DNA from 4 places in the Erwinia sp. 1181_3 genome. Region 1 is predicted to be linked to each of the others. Evidence: predicted binding sites of a transcription regulator. Region 1 holds the regulator's gene; each other region holds the start of a gene.

The links. The regulator Fur, encoded in region 1, represses iron uptake genes when iron is present. The targets are predictions, from matches to a motif close to ATAATAATGAGAACNACTATCAA.
Region 2: the regulator Fur is predicted to act here: its motif matches at 1,492-1,514, upstream of fes (enterochelin esterase).
Region 3: the regulator Fur is predicted to act here: its motif matches at 2,393-2,415, upstream of FY046_RS10290 (TonB-dependent siderophore receptor).
Region 4: the regulator Fur is predicted to act here: its motif matches at 2,130-2,152, upstream of fepB (Fe2+-enterobactin ABC transporter substrate-binding protein).

The regions. Positions count from the first base shown of each region.
Region 1 covers NZ_VTDE01000002.1:748,599-752,855, forward strand. Annotated here, with positions in the region: gene ybfF (esterase) at 4-768, shown strand; gene ybfE (LexA regulated protein) at 881-1,162, shown strand; gene fldA (flavodoxin FldA) at 1,304-1,834, shown strand; gene fur (ferric iron uptake transcriptional regulator) at 2,232-2,675, shown strand; gene mtr (tryptophan permease) at 2,780-4,027, opposite strand; gene FY046_RS07915 (hypothetical protein) at 4,144-4,257, opposite strand, start outside.
Region 2 covers NZ_VTDE01000002.1:152,851-157,107, reverse strand. Annotated here, with positions in the region: gene FY046_RS05085 (MbtH family protein) at 1-61, opposite strand, end outside; gene fes (enterochelin esterase) at 63-1,385, opposite strand; gene FY046_RS05075 (TonB-dependent siderophore receptor) at 1,720-3,909, shown strand.
Region 3 covers NZ_VTDE01000003.1:399,238-403,494, reverse strand. Annotated here, with positions in the region: gene FY046_RS10290 (TonB-dependent siderophore receptor) at 145-2,346, opposite strand; gene FY046_RS10285 (siderophore ABC transporter substrate-binding protein) at 2,693-3,634, shown strand; gene FY046_RS10280 (ABC transporter permease) at 3,635-4,257, shown strand, end outside.
Region 4 covers NZ_VTDE01000001.1:511,485-515,741, reverse strand. Annotated here, with positions in the region: gene FY046_RS02370 (cold-shock protein) at 1-342, shown strand, start outside; tRNA gene FY046_RS02365 (tRNA-Asn) at 523-598, opposite strand; gene FY046_RS02360 (Gfo/Idh/MocA family protein) at 905-2,026, shown strand; gene fepB (Fe2+-enterobactin ABC transporter substrate-binding protein) at 2,166-3,212, shown strand; gene FY046_RS02350 (putative T6SS immunity periplasmic lipoprotein) at 3,460-3,915, opposite strand; gene FY046_RS02345 (putative T6SS immunity periplasmic lipoprotein) at 4,075-4,257, opposite strand, start outside.

The sequences.
Region 1 (4,257 bases):
TCTATGAATTTGAATTTTCGCCTGCAATCTGAACAATCCGCCACTGACGGGCTTCCACTGGTATTGATCCACGGTTTATTTGGTAGCCTGGATAACCTCGGCGTACTGGCCCGGGGATTAAAAGACGATCGCCGTTTGATTCAACTCGATGTCCGCAACCACGGTTTGTCTCCGCGTGCGCAACAGATGGATTATGCGTTAATGGCTCAGGATGTCCTGGACACGCTTGACGCGATGCAGGTCGATCGTTTCAGCGTGATCGGTCACTCGATGGGGGGGAAGATCGCCATGGCGATTACCGCACTGGCGCCCGATCGTGTTGAGGAGATCGTAGTGATTGATATCGCTCCTGTGGCCTACACCACGCGTCATCATGACGATATTTTTGCCGCACTGAATGCGGTGACTGAGGCCGGTATCACCACGCGCAGCGAAGCTACTGCCCTGATGCGTCAAAGTATCAGTGAAGAAGGCGTTATCCAGTTTTTACTCAAGTCGTTCCACGAGGGTGTTTGGCGTTTCAACGTTCCGGCGCTGCTGGCATGTTATGAAAACATCATTGGCTGGGAGCCATTGGCCCCCTGGTCACATCCTGTGCTGTTCATTCGTGGGGAGCGTTCTCCCTATTTGGCCGATGCATATCGCGATGCACTGTTAACCCAGTTCCCGCAGGCGCGTGCCCATGTCATCACCGGCGCAGGGCATTGGGTACATGCTGAGAAACCCGATGCGGTATTACGTGCAATCCGACGTTTTTTAGCGCTGTGAAAACCATTTTCGCTGGGGTATGATGGCGCGCTAAAATTTTGCCGCTGCTGATTATCAGACGGCATAACGGCCCTATTCATCAGCAATCCAGCCTTTCAGTATTACGATTCCTATGGCAAAAGAGAACACGGACCGCACAACGATCGATCTGTTTGCAGATGAACGACGTCCGGGACGACCCAAGACTAATCCGCTGACGCGTGATGAGCAGTTGCGTATCAACAAACGCAATCAGCTCAAGCGCGATAAAGTGCGCGGCCTGAAGCGTGTCGAACTGAAAATGAACAGCGACGCGGTTGATGTCCTGAATCAGCTAGCTTTCGAGCGCAATATCAGCCGCAGTGAACTGATCGAAGAAATGCTGCTGGAACAGTTGCAACGTCATCCGTCCTGATGGTATCAGGGCCTTAGCACTCAGCGACAAAACCGGCAGCATTACTCATTTATCCGCTCACGACGGTCTGTTATCATTAGCGATATCTGCGAAAAAATCAGCAGTCACCATATCATTAAGATTCAAGAGGTTATTAAACTCATGGCACTCGTCGGCATTTTCTTTGGTAGCGATACAGGCAATACCGAAAACATTGCAAAAATGATCCAGAAGCAACTGGGGAAAGATGTTGCAGAAGTTCGTGATATTGCTAAAAGCAGCAAAGAAGACCTTGAAGCCTTTGATATTCTGCTGCTTGGCATCCCAACCTGGTACTACGGTGAAGCCCAGTGCGACTGGGATGACTTCTTCCCAACGCTGGAAGAAATCGACTTCAACGGTAAACTGGTTGCGCTGTTTGGTTGCGGCGATCAGGAAGACTATTCCGAGTATTTCTGCGATGCAATGGGCACCATCCGCGACATCATTGAGCCGAACGGCGCAGTGATTGTCGGCCACTGGCCGAGCGAAGGCTACCATTTCGAGGCCTCGAAAGGCATGGCAGATGATAACCATTTCCTTGGCCTGGCCATTGATGAAGATCGCCAGCCAGAGCTCACCAACGAACGCGTTGAAAAGTGGGTAAAACAAATTTTTGATGAACTTCAGCTAAAAGATATCATCGAAGCATAACCATAGCCGCTTGATGTGGGAGCTATCTCACATCAAGTAAGTGGTTTTTCCTATAGAAGTAATAGATACATGTTTGTAACTTTCATCTGCAAAACTGTACAATAACCCCATCGGTTACCCGCTTACTCAGCACCTGCCCCACTCTTTGAGGATGTGAGTCGCCCAAAGAGCGGTGAAGATGATGCAGATTGAAATGTTAACCCAGCCTAATTCGGGCGCGTGCTACCCTGGATGTAATGACACTTATCCTTACATCCATTGCGGTTTCAGGCACCCCTTATGGTTTTCATTTCGGAGTATCAGTTCTATACTGAGACGCACTCATCTTTTAGCGTCGACCGATGTTCAGGGCTTTTCAGCCACTAAGTGACTAGCAAAGTAACAGGACAATATCCGCATGACTGACAATAACACCGCATTAAAGAAGGCCGGCCTGAAAGTCACGCTTCCCCGACTGAAAATTCTGGAAGTGCTTCAGGAACCAGAGGGCCATCATGTCAGTGCGGAAGACTTGTACAAACGCCTGATTGATATGGGCGAAGAAATTGGTCTGGCCACCGTTTACCGCGTGCTGAACCAATTTGATGATGCGGGGATCGTTACCCGCCATAACTTTGAAGGCGGTAAATCCGTTTTCGAACTGACTCAGCAGCACCATCACGATCACCTGATCTGCCTGGACTGCGGTAAAGTTATTGAGTTCAGAGACGAATACATTGAGGAACGTCAGCGTGAAATCGCCACGCGTCACGGTATCAAACTGAGCAACCATAGCCTGTATCTTTATGGCCATTGTTCTCTGGGTGACTGTCGTGAAGACGAGACTCTGCACGACAAATAATCTGCACTGTTCAGTGTAAAAACCGGTGGCTTGCCACCGGTTTTTTTATGCCTGCGTTATAGCGATTCCTCCCGGCTAAAACGCTGCCAATCTGTCTCAAAAGGTTATCGCGTATAGAGCGGCAGCCAGCCACCATATGAAAGCAACGAGACCACGGCATTCAGTGCACCAAACAGCAGAACCAGCACAATCGGTGCCATCCCCCCTCTGACTCGCCACGTGGCAGTGGCAAAACGTCGACGTGACTGCCAGGCTAGTAGCGCTGGCGTGACAACAGCCCACAACGTCGCGGCCAGCCCGGCATAACCGATTGCCAGCAGAAAACCGTTGGGCCAGATCATCGCGGCCGTTAGCGGCAGAATAAACGTCAGCAGCGTGGTTTTTAATCTTCCGGACGCGGAGTTATCCAGTTTAAAGAGATCGGCAAGGTAATCAAAAAAGCCAAGACTGACACCGAGGAATGAACAGGCAACGGCGAAGTTAGAGAAGATATCCAGTAACAGATTCAGAGAGCGATTGTGCAGTACGCCGGATAACGCCCCCACCAGTACGTCAATATTACCGCCTTGCGCGGCAATCGCTTTAAATTCGCTGCGGGGAATATTGCCCATCGTGCCGATGATCCAGATAAAGTAAATCATCAGAGCCAGCAGCGTGCCGTAAATCAGGCAACGGCTCACGCGGCCTGCATTCTTATGGTAGTAAGTCGTCAACCCGGCAATGTTGCCATGGTAGCCGAAGGAGGCCAGACAAAACGGCACCACTATCCAGAGATATCGCAGATAATCGCGATCGGCTCCCTGGCTGTCGAGCAGAATAGCCGGCTGAACATGCCACAGCAGGCCGCCAAAAATCATCAAAAAGGTGAGGATCTTCGCGCCGAGAAAAATCAGCGTCATCCGGCTGACAACCGCTGTTCCCAGCCAGATAAACAGCGCCACCAGTAGCGTAAAGAGCAGCCCAGCCATACGTGCCGATATTCCGACATTTAATTGATTAAGGCTGTGCTGAATAATCGCGCCACTGGCAGAAATGTACGCATAGGTGAGGATCCCCAGCACAAAGACCACGGACAAACCGTTGATCAGGTTCCAGCCACGCCCAAGTAAATCGCGTGTGACCGTATCAAAACTCGCCCCGATGGGATAATGCAGGCTGGCTTCCAGATACAGTAATCCGGACAGCAGCATACAGAACCAGGTCACGATCAGCAGCGCGGAGGACCAGGCAAACCAGGCACCGGACATCACTACCGGCAGCGAGAACATCCCGGCACCAATAATGGTGCCACTGATAATCAACGCCCCCCAGAGTGTTGACGGCAGACGAACAGCAGAAGCAGGTGTAGCCATGAAATCCCTTAGCGAATGCAATAAATAACATGCCATAAACCGGGATAATCCACTGGCTAAACGGCAAGAATGCCGCATAGTCTACACAGAATCACACTCACGAACTAGTACAGTAATTAACTGACCACCATTGTTTCCTGCAAATAGCGCCAGCGAGGTGGCGTACAACCACAATCAATCACCGCCAGTGAAATACGGTGGGTATGATTATCACCCTGCTGTTGTAGCTC
Region 2 (4,257 bases), 600 kb from region 1:
CATTGAGCAGCACCAGGAAGTCGAGGGTTTCATCGTCGAAGGGATTTTGTTGTTCGGTCATGTTAATTACCTGTCTTTCCAGAATAGGGAGGTGTAATAAAGTCGGCGAGTAGCCAGCGTAAGCCGTCCAGCAGCCCGCCGCGCCAGCACAGGGCATCATGCCCGCCGGAGAAAATTCGGAAATTAATGTCATGCCCGCCCGGGAGCAGCGCCTGACGCATCTGTTGGTTAACCCAGGCCATATCGGCTTCGCGATCGCCCGCTTCCTGGAAGATCTTTAAGCGGCTGGCCGGCAGTACACCCTTGATCGCCTGCCCGGTCAGCCAGCCCATCTCCTGCTCACCGGCTTCGGAAAAGTGGGTGACCAGGCGGACGTTTGGCCACCAGAAGGAGCCAGACTGGCTGAGGATGCGGCCAAAGCGCCCGGGCCAGTGCAGCCCGGCATACATCGCCGCCAGGCCGCCGTAACTTTGCCCGGCGACCACGGTACGGTCGGCCTCTTCACTGAATTCCACACGGCTGCGCGCCAGCGGCAGCAATTCCTGCTGCACCGCCTGCCAGAATTCAGCATTGCAGGGCAGCTCTTTTTCGCGCCAGTCACCGTTAATCACATCAATCAACAGCCAGCAGGCGGCGGGCAGATGGCCGCTGTCGGTTTCGGCATGCAGCGCGGAATAAAGCGGTTGTCCGTCTGCCCAGTTCTGTCCATCCAGCAGAATCACCAGCGGGCGCTGCTCTGGGGTCGCTGTACTGCCCGTGGTATAGAGCCAGATACGGCGCTGATTCCCCAGCAGGGCGCTGTCCCAGGTAAACTGTTGCAGCTGGTGGTTATCGGGGTGTATCGGCTGTCCGCTGTCCAGCGCGTGCCACGCAGACTGGTCCGGCGCCGCGGGCATATGCGCGGCCGACAGCGCGTGCCCGCGGCTGTTGAGGTGGGCACAGCTGCGATTTAACGGGTCGGCAATCGCCAGCGGGAACAGAGATATCCACCATTCGCGCTGTTGTTTGCGGCGTGTGTCGTCATCGGTGCTAAAAGCGGGGGGGAGTTGCTCAGCGTTTACCGGGATCAGGCTGTAACTGCCACGCCAGTGCTCATCAATCTCCGTTGACCAGTGCCAGACATCGGTTCCCGCCAGGCGTTGCAAACTTTGCGGCTGCGGGCTGTGGTGGTCGGTCACGCAGTTAATATCCACATAAACCTGATGTATTGCAGAGCGGGTTTCGTCACCTGCCGGGTCACGCCAGAAATAGTTCATCCGGACTGTTCCTTCAGCAAAGGCTTCAACCAGTGGCGTGCCATGTTGCGCAATGTGCTGCCACCAGCTCTCTTCACCCACGTTATCGGCGGCCAGCAGCTGTGCCGCATGACCTGCGGGCTGACGCATCGGCCATAATGTGTGCCGTGTTGTCACGATAATTTTCCTTAATTTACATTTAATTACTTAAAAGGAGGGACTTTAATCTCTCTTACAGTAAATGACGCTAATACAAATAGTATTGAGAATAGTTTGCATTTGCAATAAGATGCGTCGCAACTTTCTTAAGGGCCTGTAAGTTGTACGTAAATATCGGTTTTCTTAAGAAGGGCAGAAGAATCGACGAAAGTAGTGGCAAACGTGATTCTCACATTTCACCGCGGCCAATCAGTTCTCCTTATCAATTGGCGGGTTTTAACGGGTTTTTTTTATCAGCAAATCTGTTCAGACGGGATACCAGAACATGTTTAATAAGATTAAAAAACAGGCAACACCAGGCATTGCAGTTCGTTCAGACAAACACACCCTGCGTTTATTACTGGCTTCAGCCCTGCTGATGGCGCCCGCCGTGCAGGCAGCCACCGAAGCCGAAAATACGCTGACGGTCACCGCAGACACCCAGGAAAGCGTCACCGCCCCGACCAAAGGGATCGTAGCGAAAGAGAGCGCTTCAGGCACCAAGACCGCCACACCGCTGCGTAAAACCCCGCAATCCATTTCTGTGGTGACGCGCGATCAGATGGACGATCAGGATGCTCGCTCAGTGGCTGATGCACTGAGTTACTCCAGTGGCGTGGTAGCAACCTACCGTGGAAACTCGAACCGTAATGATGAAGTGATCAGCCGTGGTTTCCGTTATGCACCGAAATTGCTGGATGGATTACATTTCGGTCTTTCTTCTGAGAATGGCGGGGCTGGGCAACTCGACCCATGGTTGCTTGAGCGTGTTGAAATCGTACATGGCCCGGCATCGGTACTTTATGGCCAGGTGAGCCCTGGTGGGCTGGTTCTGATGACCAGTAAGCGCCCGACAGCAGAAAGTATTCATGAAGTGCAACTCAGCACCGGTAATCGCCACTATGGTGAGGCAGCGGTGGACTTCGGCGGCAAGCTGAACGATGACAACACCTTGTTCTACCGCCTGAACGGCATTGCCAGCACCCAGAATGAGTTTGTGAAAAACAGCAAACAACAGCGTATGGCGATTGCGCCAGCGATCACCTGGCTGCCAAATGAAGACACCAGCTTTACGCTGTTAACCAGCTACCAGAATGACCCGAAAGCGGGTTCGCGTAACTTCTTGCCACGCGCAGGGACGCTCTATTCTACCGCTGCTGGCTATGTTCCTTATGACCTGAACGTCAGCGACTCTGACTTTACTAAGTCAAAGCGTGAACAGACCTCTATCGGTTACAGCCTGGAGCACAGCTTTAATGAAGCGGTATCGTTTACCCAGAACCTGCGTTACAGCCACCGCAATGAAGACTACAAATATCTGGTCTACAACGTGGATGACGGCAACCGTACACTGACGCGTCTGGCGCAGCATGAAACGGCGATGACTAACGAATTCAACGTCGACAATCAGTTGAAAGGGCTATTCGATACCGGTGAAGTGAAGCATACCGTCCTGGGCGGTTTCGATTACCGCTACTCGCATATTGATAGCAAACTGTATCGTGACTACGGCAGCAGTTACCCGATGGACTGGAGCAACCCGAGCCGTGTAGAGGTTGATGAAAGTTTGTTGGAGCTGGCCACCCATACCAAGAAATCCCTGAACCAGTACGGTGTTTATGTCCAGGATCAGCTGGAGTGGAATAACTGGAACCTGCTGCTGTCAGGTCGTAATGACTGGTCGCAGGTGAGCAACAAGGACCTCACAGCCGGGGGTTCAGATATCACTTATAATGACAGCGCGTTCACAGGGCGTGCCGGACTGCTGTATGCATTCGATAACGGTATTTCACCGTATGTCAGCTACAGCACCTCGTTTGAACCGGTGCTGGAGCAGGCGGCGGCAGGTGCCGATCCGCTGAAACCGACCACCGGTGAACAGACGGAAATCGGGGTGAAATTCCAGCCAGTGGGCGTGAATGCGATGATGACAGTCTCCTGGTTTGATATTAACCAGAAGAACGTCACCTCTTATAACCGTCTGACCAGTGCTTACGAGCAGATTGGTAAGGTCAACTCTCAGGGTATTGAGACAGAACTTCATGTGCAGCCAACGCCGGAAATTAAGCTGACTACCGCTTATACCTATACCGATGTGGTGACCAAGAGCTCAACAGATCCGGATAAAGTCGGTCACAGCCCAAATGCTATCCCGCGTCATGCTGCTTCAGCCTGGGGTAGTTACAGCTTCCTTGATGGTGTGCTGAATGGTTTGACTATGGGTACCGGCGTTCGTTATGTGGGTAAAGCTCCGGGTGATGATATCGGCGAATACTATGTGCCGCATTACACCCTGTACGATGCGATGGTGAAATATGAACTGGGCCAGGCTGTCCCGACTCTGAAAGGGACCACCTTACAGTTCAATGCGCAGAACCTGACGGATGAGCACTATGTGTCATCTTGTGCGGGTCAGTGGGCATGTTTCTACGGTGCAGGCCGTACGTTTGTTGCTTCTGTTAATTACCGCTGGTAATGGGTAGAGCAGGGCGTTCGTCGCCACTTTGAACTAAAGCGGGGTTCCACAGAGAACCGCGTTCCTGACAAGCTTCATTATCATCCTTTTAGCCACCCCAGACGGGGTGGCTATTTTTTTACCTGATCGTTCCCTCACCGCACGTCCTGCTTTTTTCTGACGCCAGTCTGTTTAGCCGAACCGTTATAAATCACACTGATTTTTTCTTTAGTTTACATGTTGTTACTTTTTATCGTCCATGCCAGTTATTTGTGTAATAAGAAATGCTAATACAAATGTTATTGAGAGTGATTTACATTTGCATTAGTATGCGTCGGAACTTCACACAGGTAAGAGGTAACTCTTCAT
Region 3 (4,257 bases), on a different contig from region 1:
TGACGGTAGCCTTGTCCAAAGTCAAAAAATGCGGGGAATAGTGGGAAGGTTTCAGGAAAGGCGTGGATGGGTCCAAGGGACTGACCGAAACAAAAGGTCAGCCCCCACAGGAACCGTGTTGCTCTGTGTTGTTGAAACCGGCTATCAGAAGCCCATCGTTACGCCCGCATAGTACGCGCGACCCGGTTCGTTATAAGTAGAAGCGCCGTCATTTTCGCGGTAAATCTGCTTATCAAACAGGTTGCTGACGCCGCCTTTCACACTCAGGTTTTTGGTGAACTTGTAGTTGAGATTCAGCCCGACAATGGAATATGCACCAATCTCGGTCGTGGACATAGGGGTTGTCCCTTCCAGACGGCTTTCCACAAATTCACGCGGCTTCTGGCGTCCGTACAGCGTCCAGTTCAGCTCGGTGGAGAACTTATCGGTAATCTGATAATCCAGCATCGAGTTGATGGTGTACTTAGGGATGATCGACAGCGGGTTGCCGGTTTTTTTGTCTTTCGACTCCAGCATATAGGTGGCATTAGTCCGCCAGTCGAGCACATCACGCACCACCGGGATCGTCAGGCTGGCTTCCAGCCCTTCCACCAGCGCTTTGCCACCATTTTCCCATTGCAGGATATTCCTGTCATCGGAGGCAGTGCCAATCAGCTCGGTGCCGGAGACAATTTTATTTTTGTAGTCATTGCGGAACCAGGTCACACCCGCGGTATAGCCATCGGCAGCAAACTCCAGCCCCAGCTCTTTATTGACGCTGACTTCGGCGTCCAGATTGGTGTTACCCAACAGGTAGCAGCCGACACCATTGTTAATGCCTGAAGGACAGCCGTTACCCCGGGTGGCCAGCAGGTAGCCTTCGCTTGACTGGTAGAGGTTCGGGGCTTTAAACACCCGCGCAATACCGGCTTTCAGTTTGAACCCTTCACCCAGGTCCTGAGAGAAGTTAAAACTCGGGCTGAAGTTACTGCCGAATTCACTGTGGTGATCAAAACGCAGGCCCGGGATCAGGAAGGTGCCTTCCCATGGCTGGATGTTGTCTTCGACGTAGAGTGCGGCCGTGGTTGCGCTGTTCTTGCTGCTGCGATCGGCGGGATCGCCCGACATATCACCAATGATCACGCCACTGGCATCGGTGGCTGACATGGAGGCGCTATCGTCCAGCTTTTCGTGATTCCACTCAGCGCCGAGGGTCACGGTCTGCTCAATCCAGCGGTCCATCGGCATATTGGCTTCCGCGCTGGCACGGTAATTTTCCAGTCGGCTGGTGCTGTACTCGTCGCTGTTAATCATCCCTTCCACGCGTCCGGTAGAACCTTCTTTCAGGCGCGTGTTATTGGTTTTTTCATAGTTGAAGGCGAGCTTAGAATCGCCCCATTCCCAGAAGCCGTTATGGGTCAGGCCGTAAGACTGACGGTACAGGCGATTCGTCTCGGAACCGTACAGCGAGTCGACCAGGCCACCGGGGCTGATGTTGCCATTGCTGTACTGGGTATCTCCGGCGTAGATATTGCCCTGGCGGCTGTAGCCATAGCTGAAGTCGAGGATCTGCGAGGGGGTCATTTTCCAGGAAACCAGCGCATTAATATCTTTGTTACGCACCCCTTCACGGCCCGCGGCATACGCGCCGTTTTGCGCCTGGTTGATATCGGCGGCATCGGCGTCGGTTTTGTTGAGGTTACCGTAGAGGCGCATGGTCAACGCGTCACCCGCCAGCGGGCCGCTCAGGCTAAAGTTGGCACGTTTGGTGTCACCTTCTTTGCTGTTTTCCGGCTGGTTGGTAAACAGCGACAGGGAACCGTGCCAGTCTTTGGTCGGGCGCTTGGTGTGAATATTGATCACGCCACCGGCGGCACCGGATCCGTAGCGGGCGGCGGCCGGGCCACGCAGCACTTCAATACGCTCGACCATTTCAGCTGGTACCCAGTTGCTGTCGCCACGGGTATCACGTTCGCCTTTCCAGCTGTAACGCACGGAGTTACGCGAGCTGACCGGCACGCCGTCAATCAGGATCAGGGTGTTTTCCGGGCCCATACCGCGAATATCAATCTGACGGTTATTCCCCCGACTGCCGTTAGCACTGTTTCCGGTCAGGTTGACGCCGGGCATTTTGCGGATGATGTCGGACAAATCGTTCACTGGCGGGTTCTTCGCGATATCCTCTGCCGTGATGATAGAAACGCCAGGCTGTTGTTTTAACTCCTGTTCTGCTGTTTTTTGTACCAGCAGCACATCTTCCACGTCACTGGCGGGGGCGGTATCGTCATCGGCACTGGCCGTCCCGGCCAGCGTGGCGGTCAGTAGCAGTGCCAGAGGGTGTAATCGAAAGCGTCCATTCCTGTTCATCGCATCATCTCAAAGTGTTCGGTGTTGTAAGAGAATGTGCATGATAACGATAATTGTTATCATTTCTATGGTGGGAAATACGAATCCTTAAAATCTCCACAATTGGCCAGTTTTGTCAGTAAAAGTCAGTGGTTATATTTAATTCGCTATAAATCAATTGATTGCATCCTTCACATTTGGCTCGCAATCTTCTTATTTGATACGGATTGTGAGGTTTGTCTGTTTTGTGAACAGCGGATGCCATGTTCTGTCTACCCATCCTGCCAGGCAGTCGTTATTATCCCGCAACAAAATCGAACGCGAATCGTTCTCATTTTTGCTACTTATCTGATTCTCAGGAGAGAAAATGCGCTTCCCTCAGGCCTTCGTTTTATCGCTGTTTTCCGCCATGCTCGCCTGTGCGCCTGCGGCTTTTGCAGCAGATGCTCCCGCACTGACGGTCGTGCACGCGCAGGGTTCCACCGCTGTGCCGAAACATCCGCAACGTGTGGTGATCCTCAGCCCGGCAACGCTGGATATTGCTGATGCCCTGGGGATTAACCCGATGGGGGTGCCACAAACCAGCGCGCACTATCCGCAGCATCTGGCGAAGTACAATGGCAAGGCGTATCTGAATGCCGGCACGCTGTTTGAACCCAACTTTGAAGCCCTGAGCAATGCCAAACCCGATCTGATTCTGGCCGGTGCCCGCGCTCATGATGCCTATGGCAAGCTGAGTGAAATTGCCCCGACCCTCTCACTGGATCTCGACCCGAAACACTTCGTGCAAAGCCTGACCGAACGTACCGAACAACTGGGAGCGATCTTCGGTAAAGAAGAGAAGGCACAACAGGTGATTGCGGCGTTTAATGCCCAGATTGCTGACGTGCGTAAAGAGTCCGCCACCGCCGGTAGCGCGATGATGCTGATGATTAACGGCGGCAAGATCAGCGCGCACTCACCGGGTTCACGTTTTGGTTTTATCTACGATGTGCTGGGATTTAAACCGGCCACGGCTTTCCCGGAAACCGGCAAACACGGTAATGCGGTGTCGCCTGAGTTCATCATGGAAGCGAATCCTGACTGGCTGTTTGTGCTGGATCGCGACAGCGCCATTGGCCGCAAAGAGGGCGTATCCGCACAGCAGGTGCTGGATAACCCGCTGGTGCGTAAAACCAATGCCTGGAAAAAACAGCAGGTGGTCTATCTCGATTCCGGTTCGCTTTATATTGCAGGCGGCATTCAGAGCTACAGCAATCTGATGACTCAGGTGAAGCAGGTGCTGGATAAAACGAAAACCCAGCCGTAAATGAAATCCGTAGCCTTTATTGCAGGCCTGGCATTACTGCTGGGCCTGATTGTTTGCAGCCTGTTTGTCGGCGTCAGCCGTGTCACTCTGCTCAGTCTGTGGTCAGATCCTGAAATGCGGGAGATCCTGCTGATCAGCCGTTTTCCCCGTACCGCCGCGTTACTGCTGGCGGGGAGCGCGATGAGCGTGGCAGGGCTGATGATGCAGATGCTGACGCAAAACCGCTTTGTTGAGCCTTCGGTGGTCGGCACCACGCAGTCTGCCAGTCTGGGACTGCTGCTGGTGATGATCATCAGCCCTGCCGCGCCGATCATGCTGAAAATGGGCGTTGCCACACTGTTTGCCCTCGCAGGCACCGCGTTGTTTATGCTGATGATCCAGCGTATCCGTATGAAATCCTCCCTGATGGTTCCACTGGCCGGCATTATGCTGGGCGCGGTTTTCAGTTCAGTCACCACCTTCCTTGCGATGAAGTTTGATCTGCTCCAGTCGCTGGGCGGTTGGGAATCAGGCGACTTTTCCAGCGTGATGCAGGGACGCTATGAACTGCTGTGGGCGGTGGGCGCGATCACACTGCTGGCAGCGGTGATGGCTGACCGCTTTACGGTGGCGGGCATGGGGCG
Region 4 (4,257 bases), on a different contig from region 1:
TTCGAGCCGACCACCAACAGCAAAGGCCTGTCCGCTTATGATGTGAAAGTGATCCCGGAAAGCTCCTACATCTATATCGCGGGCGAGCGCCTGAAGCTCACCTCGATCAAGTCTTTCCTGGTGTACAGCGAAGAAGTCCCGGCTGAGACGCGCATTGATAAAGAAAATACGGTGCTGTCTGTGGGCATACTGATGAACAGCATCAGGCCGAAATCAGCCACGCAGCCGGGTGAAATGCGCACGGTGAAAAAACTGGCGATCACCACCTTCCAGGGAACAACCCTGATCTTCTCGGAAGATGAGATCGACATCGACAGCACGGTGAAGTTGCTTAAGGTCTGACACCATCCGGACTGATCCCTGTGCCGAAATCCTGCGCCATTGAGCGGAAGGATTTCGGCATCGCTGACGGCCTTTGAGAACGTCCCCTTCACACATTTCCCCACTGCCTGTCATCCGGCGGCACGAAATCATTAACAACAAAAAGCCCGCTCAGGTTTCCCTGAGCGGGCTTCTTAAATTTGGCTCCTCTGACTGGACTCGAACCAGTGACATACGGATTAACAGTCCGCCGTTCTACCGACTGAACTACAGAGGAATTGTTGGAACGGGGCGCATGATATCCAGCAGGGCAGGGGATGTCAAAGGCTGTTTTCACGCTTTTGGTTCAACTGCTGAATAAAGCAGCATACTGAACAAGCCTATGTGATTTTTACCACAAAAATCGTGCCTTTGCGTATTGCGTTGCAGGATGCGGTGGGACTTGCAGCGGCGTTACATTCATTTTCGCCAGGGCGATCACGTTTGTTTCATTTTGACGTTGAATCACAGTGTTGCGAAATATAAATTTCATCAATATTGAATTTTTGTTCCATTTCCTGTTCCCTACATCTAAGGATTTATCATGAAAAAAGTCAGAATTGGCCTGATCGGTACCGGTTATATCGGACGCTGCCACGCGATTGCCTACTCTCAGGCGCCGACCGTGTTCAACCTGAAAGGGGAATTGGTTCGTGAGATGCTGGCGGAAGTGAACCCGGAACTGGCCAGCGCGCAGGCGGCCACACTCGGCTTCAATCGTTCAACCGGAGACTGGCGTGAACTGGTTGCGGATGAAAATATCGACGTTGTTGATATCTGTGCCCCTAACTTCCTGCATAAAGAGATGGCGCTGGAAGCCATTCGCCACGGCAAACACGTCTACTCCGAAAAACCCCTGGCGCTGGATGTCGCCGATGCTGAAGAGATGGTGCGTGCAGCCGAAAAAGCCGGGGTGAAAACGCTGGTGGGTTTCAACTATATGAAAAACCCGACCAGCCAGCTGGCGAAAGAGATTATTGCCCGTGGCGAAATCGGCGAGGTGGTGCACTTCTACGGCACGCACAATGAAGATTACCTGGCGAATCCGAACACCCCGCTGGACTGGCACTGTCAGAAAGCGCTGGCGGGCCTCGGCGCTCTGGGCGACCTGGCCGCGCATATTGTCAACATGGCGCACTATCTGGTGGGCAACATTGATGAGGTTAGCGGCGATATGATGACGGTCATCAAGCAGCGCCCGGACCCGAAAAATCTGTCCCAGCTGCGCGATGTGGAAAACGAAGATCAGGCTAGCGCACTGCTGCGTTTTGCTAACGGCGCGCACGGTGTGATTGAAACCTCACGTATCGCCTGCGGCAGCAAAATGGGCCTGACCTACGTGGTGACCGGCACCAAAGGCAGCATCCGTTACACCCAGGAGCGCATGGCGGAGCTGGAGCTGTATATCCATGATGACCCGGCCGGTCGCCAGGGCTTTAAAACCATTCTGACTGGCCCGGCGCACCCGGATTATGCGGCGTTCTGTATTTCTGCCGGGCACGGTATTGGCTTTAACGATCAGAAAACGGTGGAAGTGCGCGATTTGATTAACGGGATTGCCGCCGATGACCGTATGTGGCCAGACTTTGCTGAAGGCTTGCAGGTATCGAAAGTGCTGGAGGCGATCGCCCTCTCTGCCGCCGAAGGGCGTTGGATGAAAGTGTAAATTTTTACTCAGGCCGGGCTTGCCCGGCCTTTTTAGCGTAAGCCAGTTTTTCCCGCCTCTTCTCCATTGTCATAAGCGATTTAAATTCCCCGCCATTAAATGTATGATAATAAGACTCATTTTCAATGAAGTGGCTAAGATGAAAAAACTGTTCTCCTTCCCGGTGCTGTGTGCACTGCTGGTGGCTGCCGCACTGATCTTTGTTGTATCCGTCCGCAGCTGCTCAACTCAGTATTCAGAGGCGCAACCCGCCTCACCACCGGCTGCGGCCGCAGCTGTTGCGCCAACAGGCGCACAGCAGGGCTGGCCGCGTACGCTGCAAACCCCTAAAGGGCCACTGACCCTGACTAAGGCCCCGGAACGTATTGTCTCCACCAGCGTCACCATTACCGGAACGCTGCTGGCAATCAATGCGCCGCTGGTCGGTTCCGGCGGCACCAGTCGTAACAGCACGGTGTCGGATGACCAGGGTTTTTTTAAACAATGGAGTGCAGTGGCGAAGCAGGCCAGGCTGAAACCCCTCTACATTTCTGAACCGAACGCCGAGGCGATTGCCGCTGCGGCGCCGGACCTGATTGTGATTGCCGCCACGGGCGGTGACTCAGCGTTAAAGCTCTACGATCAGCTGTCGGCTATCGCCCCGACGCTGGTGATCGACTACGGTGATAAAAGCTGGCAACAGCTTGCTGTACAGTTAGGGGAGATCACCGGGCATGAGAAAGACGCCAGCACTGTGATTGACCGTTTTGAGCAACGGGTTCAGGCGGTGAAGCAGGCGATCACGCTGCCACCCCAGCCGGTTTCCGCGCTGGTTTATTATGAAGATGGCCGCGGTGTGAATTTGTGGACCCTGGCATCAGCACAGGGCAAGCTGCTGTCTGAACTGGGCTTTACGCTGGCGATGCCACCCGCGGACGTGCAGGGCGGCACCAGCATGGGTAAGCGTAACGATATTATTCAGCTGTCAGGTGAGAATATGGCGGCCGGTCTCACTGGGAAGAGTATGTTGCTGTTCTCAGCAGACGACGAGACGGTGGGGCGCGTAAGGGCCAATCCCTTCCTTGAGCATCTGGAGCCGGTAACGGCTGAGCGGGTCTATGCAATGGGCCCGGATACGTTCCGTCTGGATTATTACAGTGCCAGCAATATGCTGGACAGTATTGAGCGGCATTTTAAGTCCCACTAAGGTGGGATGTCCTCACCCAAATAAACCGCAGAGATCGCCATATTGTGGCAGTTTTAAAACTAACAGCGAGCAACGGTGCTGCGGGGATGGGGCCAGTTTGAGGTAAGCCGGACGTCACGCGACAGGACGTCGTGTGCCGAGGCCCGCAGGGATGCGGCAGTTGCCGATCCGGCGTGCTCAAACTGGCCTCAGACCTGAAGCCGAATGATCAGCCACTCATTTTTGTGGGGATTCATCAGGGGCCTGGTCAGCCGTCGTTGTTTTCACTCTCCCGGCTATAATCCTCTGTTATCACTGAATAATCCCGCGGCGCGAAGGGATGCGGTACACCTTTTATCATCATGAACTCAGAAACAATAATGCGGCGCATCATCCTTCTCTCGGTGGGTGAACGTAATGAGATCTCCACGTTTAACTCACCGGACTCCGGAAATTGATAGTAAGTGTCTGGGATGCATAGCTGATTATTAGCAATTTTTAAAGCAGGGAAATCCCTGTTGAAACCCGACCTCGGCGGTGCATCTCTGTCTCTGATAGAAAGGTAATGTGCGTAATAGTCGCCGGCATTGTTAATCTGGAAACAGAATCCGGCATCCGTTCTGGAAACCTGTCCGATCTCAAGCGAGGGGAAGTGATCTCCCAACCAGCAGCCAGTCAGTAACAAAGAGAGAAGAGCGGGCAGGAGGGGATTATTGATTTTCATATGGCATACATATCCCTGAGTTCATCCATAAGTCATCACTGATGACCGACCGTAACGGCAGGTCGGCCACTACGGTCGGTGGCCGGGCACCAGGATACGTTGCAGGGTTCGACCTTCAGTTCCTGTGGAAACGGTCCGACGGCTTGCACAACGGTGTGGTCAGTCGCTGTTTTTTTCCCTCTCCCGGATATAATCAACCGTTAGCACGGAATAATCCCTCGGTGCGAAGGGATGCGGTACACCCTTTATCGTCCTGAACTCAGATATAATGATGCGGCGTATCATTCTTCTTTCGGTGGGAGAACGTAATGATATATCCACGTTAATTTCACCGTAGTCCGG